DNA from 2 places in the Enterobacter sp. I4 genome. Region 2 is predicted to be linked to the other one. Evidence: predicted binding sites of a transcription regulator. Region 2 holds the regulator's gene; the other holds the start of a gene.

Region 1 (3,125 bases), 550 kb from region 2:
GCTGGCATCCAGCGCGTCACGGATATTCTTGCGATCGAGGATCTGGTTAGGGCGGATCCCGGCATCGTTATTGCGGGAAGGGCCGCTGACCTTGGAGGCGATAACCAGCTTTTCGCGATTGCCGCGTTTCGCCAGCCAGTTGCCAACGTACGTTTCGGTAAGGCCCTGCGTTTCCGGGCGAGGAGGAACAGGGTACATCTCCGCCACGTCAATCAGGTTAATGCCCTGGCTGACCGCGTAATCAAGTTGTGCATGGGCATCGGCTTCGCTGTTTTGTTCACCAAATGTCATCGTGCCCAGCCCCAGTTGGCTGATCTCCAGAGCGCTGTGGGGGATACGGTGATAATGCATAGCCGGTTTCCTTTAAAGATATACAGACCGCGTCAGGAACCTCCCGACAAAGGAATATAAACATGGCAGAGGGAAGGCAAAAGGGGAAGGAAAAAATCAAAAAGGCCAGCAAGGTACTGACCTTTAACGGTTTATCGTTCGATAATCTGGGATACTTCGTCGCGATTGATTTGCATTTGATTGCCTTCCCGATCGCGGTAACTCACAAGGCCGGTATCGTCGTCGACTTCGGGTTTGCCATCGGTCAGGATCATGCGGCCATCCTTGGTTGACATGACATAGTCGCTGCTACAACCCGATACCGCAAACGCTAAACCGACTGCTGAGATAATTACTGCCCATTTTTTCATCGTTCTCGTCCTCACCTGGCTCGTATCAAATCATAGTGTAGTAATAACCTGATATTACGACAGGTGAAAGGGGGGAAATCTTAAAAAGCGGGAGATTATGTTAGCCGGAGCGCATAATTGGTAAAAAACTATGTTTTCAACAGGAAATGGCGTGCCAGCAGTGCTCCGGTGAAGTTCTTTTTAAGATAGAAGCCGCGCGGCAGCGTCAGGATCGGCTCGCCACGTGCGCCAACCGCTTCAGTGAGCGCTTTGCTGTTGGCGGCCTTCGGGCGCAGTTGCAGCACCTCACCATGCCGGGCGGTGATCCGCTCCACCTGTCCCAGCACGATCATGTCCATCAGCTCCTCCCAGTCCTGGGAAAGCTGCCTCTCTTCTTCTTCGTCAGGGCTCCAGAGCAGCGGAGCGCCAACGCGACGCTCTGCCAGCGGGATCTGCCTGTCGCCCTCAACGGGTACCCACAGAACCCGCTTCAGCTTATGCCTGACGTGGCTGGTTTCCCATGTCACCCCGCTGTTACCCGTTAGCGGCGCAACGCAGACGAAGGTGGTTTCCAGCGGCCTGCCCTGGGCGTCGATGGGGATAGTTTTCAGTTCAACGCCCAGCGCCGCAAAATCTTGCTCGGGCTTACTGCCCGCGCTTGCGCCCAGCCAGCGTTCCAGCAGCACGCCGATCCAGCCCTTATCGCGCTTCAGGTCGTTAGGTATCGTCAGCCCCGCCATCACCGCCAGCTCGCCCAGCGTATAGCCAGCCAGACGCTGCGCCTGCTGGAGCAGCTGGGCTTCACTGACGGGGGCACTGGGCAATGGGGCGAGCGAATGCATGTTAACAACCTTTTTGATTAAAAAATGAGCTGATATTTTATCCCTTGTGGATAGAGTTTACCTTTTTCTGAGTAAATATTCCATGTGGATGATTTTAATAATAATTTTCAGCGCTGAAAGCGTCAGGATACGGCTAAAAAATGGGTTGTTCAATTCTGGTCACTGACAATAAACAGGATCTTACACCATGTTATCCACAGAAAAATGGGATAACTGGGAATAACCCTCACTACTGTTTCAATTTACAGCCTTGACGTGCGATGAAAATCGAATTTTCACACAAATTGTGCCTAACTTATTGGCACAATCTGTGGATAAAACCGACGCTGTTCGATCTTTCATCAGTACGGGGATCTTTGATGTGACGATCGTCACGTTAATCACCTTTTCTCCCTTTTGTATGCTATCAATATTATGAAATTAAACGGATTTTTAAAAATGGCTGGCGGAGGGGATAAGGTGGTCTGAAAGGTTGTTCATCGGTAATTCCGTACTTCTTCACAACTATATCCACAGAAAAGGTGAATAAAAATGGTCTCGATCGCCTCTATCTGTTTATAACTCCCCACAAAATTGTGAGTTATTCAATTGTTATTAGGCTGCAGGCCTGTAAGAGAGTGGTTTACCGCCTCCCTGTAGTGTGAAACAATCATTCATATATCAGATTTAGTTTGGGGTAGTCCGGTGATTGATGACGATGGCTACCGCCCAAACGTAGGAATAGTAATTTGTAATCGTCAGGGCCAGGTGATGTGGGCCCGGCGATATGGTCAGCACTCCTGGCAGTTCCCGCAAGGCGGGATCAACCCAGGAGAGTCCCCAGAACAAGCGATGTACCGGGAGCTGTTTGAAGAGGTTGGTTTAAGCCGGAAAGATGTTCGCATCCTGGCGTCGACCCGCAACTGGTTGCGTTACAAGTTACCGAAACGTTTGGTGCGTTGGGACACAAAGCCGGTTTGTATCGGCCAGAAACAGAAGTGGTTTCTTTTGCAGTTGGTGGGCAACGATTCAGATATCAATATGCAAACCAGCAGCACGCCGGAGTTCGATGGCTGGCGCTGGGTAAGCTACTGGTATCCTGTTCGTCAGGTCGTGTCATTTAAGCGCGATGTTTACCGTAGGGTGATGAAAGAGTTCGCAAGTGCTGTTATGCAGCTTCAGGAGACGCCTCCTAAGCCGCAGAGCGCACCTGCCTGGCGACGTAAAAGAGGTTAAGCTACGCAAATCATGCTCACCCGCTTGCGAGAAATAGTTGAAAAGGTTGCCAGCGCGCCTCGCCTCAACGAGGCGCTAAACATTCTGGTAACGGACATCTGTCTTGCGATGGAAACCGAGGTCTGTTCGGTCTATCTGGCCGACCATGACCGACGGTGCTACTACCTGATGGCGACCCGGGGATTAAAAAAACCGCGGGGCCGCACCGTCACGCTTGCGTTTGATGAAGGTATTGTTGGGCTGGTCGGGCGACTGGCCGAGCCAATCAACCTTGCTGACGCGCAAAAACACCCCAGCTTTAAATATATCCCCTCCGTAAAAGAAGAGCGCTTCCGCGCTTTCCTCGGGGTGCCGATTATTCAGCGCCGCCAGCTGCTTGGCGTGCTCG
Region 2 (3,125 bases):
TCTTCCCCTTTTTCGCGTCCCGGACGACGCCCAAACATCACCGACACCGGCACCATCTGTACGTCCAGATCGGGGTTGCTGCGGTGCAGATCGAGGTAGTCATGGAACAGCTTGATGGACTCTTCTTTCGGCGTGTAATAGGTAAACACGCGTGGCCCGCCATGAATGAACACGTAGCGCGGCAGCAGGGTGCCGTCGACTTCCAGCGGCTCAAGCGGGTCGGGTAAATCGTGCGCCAGACATTGAGCGCGAAGCGTCAGCAGGTCTGCCTTCGAGTTATAAGGCAAAACGTACATAATAGGGCGCGACGTATCGAGCCCTAATTCCAGCGCGGGTTCTGCTGGAATAGACTTACTTTTTACCAGTACGCTTAATGGTAAATTAAGTAATTTGTAGTAAATTCGTGGCCAGCCGGACATAAACGATGTAAAGCCTCTGGTTAATAATGCAATTGCGGCGCAAGGATAACAGAAAGCGCGCAAAATTTCTGTTGTTACCCGTCATACTTGAGGCTGTAGCGCAACGCGCTGTGCCCCCTGTTACAGACGCTCTTTTTCCTGAAAGGTTCTTTAAATGGCCAATAATACCACTGGGTTAACCCGAATCATTAAAGCCGCCGGCTATTCCTGGAAAGGTTTCCGTGCCGCGTGGATCAATGAAGCCGCATTTCGCCAGGAGGGTATCGCAGCTATTGTTGCGGTGATTATCGCCTGTTTCCTTGATGTTGACGCGATTACCCGCGTGCTTTTAATTGGCTCCGTACTGTTGGTGATGATAGTGGAAATTCTTAATAGCGCTATTGAGGCCGTCGTTGACCGTATTGGGTCAGAATTCCATGAGCTTTCTGGCCGTGCGAAAGACATGGGCTCTGCCGCCGTGCTGCTGTCGATTATCACTGCGGTAATAACCTGGGTCACGCTGCTTTGGTCACATTTCCGATGAGCCTCGAGGAATAATTAAGTCCCTGGTTTTTTGTGCAGTTTTTGGTTCCAAAATCGCCTTTGACTGTATATACTCACAGCATAACTGTATATACACCCAGGGGGCGGAATGAAAGCGTTAACGACCAGGCAGCAAGAGGTGTTTGATCTCATTCGGGATCATATCGGCCAGACGGGTATGCCACCCACGCGTGCAGAAATCGCGCAGCGTCTGGGCTTCCGTTCTCCTAATGCTGCCGAAGAGCACCTTAAGGCGCTGGCGCGTAAAGGCGTCATTGAGATAGTTTCCGGCGCGTCACGCGGTATTCGTCTGCTGGTGGAAGAAGAGACCGGTATTCCGCTGGTGGGTCGCGTCGCCGCAGGTGAACCCCTGCTGGCACAGCAGCATATCGAAGGGCACTATCAGGTTGACCCGGGCATGTTCAAGCCGAGCGCTGATTTCCTGCTGCGCGTTAGCGGAATGTCCATGAAAGATATCGGTATTCTTGATGGCGATCTGCTGGCGGTACACAAAACCCAGGACGTGCGTAACGGACAAGTGGTCGTGGCGCGCATCGATGATGAAGTGACGGTTAAGCGCCTGAAGAAACAGGGTAATACCGTACAGCTTCTGCCAGAAAACAGCGAGTTTTCCCCCATTGTAGTGGATCTCCGCGAGCAGAACTTCTCTGTTGAAGGCCTGGCGGTAGGTGTTATCCGCAACGGCGAATGGCTGTAATCTCTTCCTGACAGGCCGCAGTTCCTCTGCGGCCTGGCTTATTTTCTGATTCCGGTAATTTCAATGGCCTTGCTAACTTCTGCCGATAAGGCGTTGTGGCGTCTTGCGCTACCGATGATTTTTTCCAATATCACCGTTCCTCTGCTGGGGCTGGTTGATACGGCGGTAATCGGGCATCTGGATTCGCCGATTTATCTGGGCGGCGTCGCGATTGGCGCAACGGCGACCAGCTTCCTCTTTATGCTGCTGCTCTTTTTGCGCATGAGTACGACAGGCCTGACGGCCCAGGCGTACGGTGCAAAAGATCCCCTGCGTCTTGCTCGCGCGCTGGTTCAGCCGCTTATCCTGGCTTTTGGTGCCGGCGCGTTAATCGTTCTGTTGCGTACGCCGCTTATCGATCTGGCGCTTCATATTGTGGGCGGCAGTGATGCTGTACTGGAGCAGGCCCGGCGGTTCCTTGAAATTCGCTGGCTGAGCGCGCCTGCTTCACTGGCAAACCTGGTCCTGCTGGGCTGGCTGCTGGGCGTGCAGTATGCCCGCGCGCCGGTGATCCTGCTGGTGGTGGGTAACCTTCTCAATATTGTCCTCGATCTCTGGCTGGTAATGGGGCTGCACATGAACGTCCGCGGCGCGGCGCTGGCCACGGCAATCGCCGAATACGGCACGCTGCTTATCGGTTTGTGGATGGTCTGGCGCGTGCTGGCGATGCGCGGTATTACGCTTGCGCTGCTGAAAACGGCCTGGCGCGGCAATATGCGTAAGCTGCTGGCGCTCAATCGCGACATCATGCTGCGTTCGCTCCTGTTGCAGCTGTGCTTTGGCGCACTGACGGTTTTTGGCGCGCGCCTTGGGCCAGAAATAGTTGCGGTCAACGCCGTTCTGATGACGCTCCTGACCTTTACCGCATACGCGCTGGATGGCTTTGCTTACGCCGTAGAAGCGCACTCAGGTCAGGCCTATGGCGCGCGTGAAAGCGGCCAGCTGCGCGAAGTATGGCGTGCAGCCTGCCGGCAGGCGGGCCTGGTGGCACTGATTTTTGCGCTGGTTTACGCCTGCTTTGGCGGGCATATTGTCGCGCTACTCACCTCGTTGCCCACGCTGCGCGAGCTGGCAGATCGCTATATCCTCTGGCAGGTGGTTTTACCGGTGGTGGGCGTGTGGTGCTATCTGCTGGACGGCATGTTTATCGGTGCGACGCGAGGGGCGGAGATGCGTAACAGCATGGCCGTCGCTGCGGCGGGGTTCGGCCTGACGCTGTTGACGCTGCCGTATCTCGGCAACCACGGTCTGTGGCTTGCGCTGGCGGTCTTTCTCTCACTGCGCGGCCTTTCGCTGGCTGTTATCTGGCGTCGCCACTGGCGAAACAATACCTGGTTTCCTGCCCGAAGCGATATATCGTAACGGTTAAAGATTCCGAATATAAAACCAGCTGCCGAATCCTTAACTACAATAATAATCACGTCCAG

Evidence for each region. The regulator LexA, encoded in region 2, represses DNA repair genes until DNA is damaged. The targets are predictions, from matches to a motif close to TNCTGTATGTACATACAGNA.
Region 1: the regulator LexA is predicted to act here: its motif matches at 1,753-1,772, upstream of mutH (DNA mismatch repair endonuclease MutH).

Annotation. Positions count from the first base shown of each region.
Region 1 is NZ_JALBUO010000001.1:687,683-690,807, forward strand. Features, by position in the region: gene MOQ06_RS03255 (NADP(H)-dependent aldo-keto reductase) at 1-351, opposite strand, end outside; gene MOQ06_RS03260 (YgdI/YgdR family lipoprotein) at 483-701, opposite strand; gene mutH (DNA mismatch repair endonuclease MutH) at 830-1,522, opposite strand; gene rppH (RNA pyrophosphohydrolase) at 2,207-2,737, shown strand; gene ptsP (phosphoenolpyruvate--protein phosphotransferase) at 2,750-3,125, shown strand, end outside.
Region 2 is NZ_JALBUO010000001.1:138,252-141,376, forward strand. Features, by position in the region: gene plsB (glycerol-3-phosphate 1-O-acyltransferase PlsB) at 1-419, opposite strand, end outside; gene MOQ06_RS00655 (diacylglycerol kinase) at 574-942, shown strand; gene lexA (transcriptional repressor LexA) at 1,051-1,659, shown strand; gene dinF (MATE family efflux transporter DinF) at 1,723-3,060, shown strand.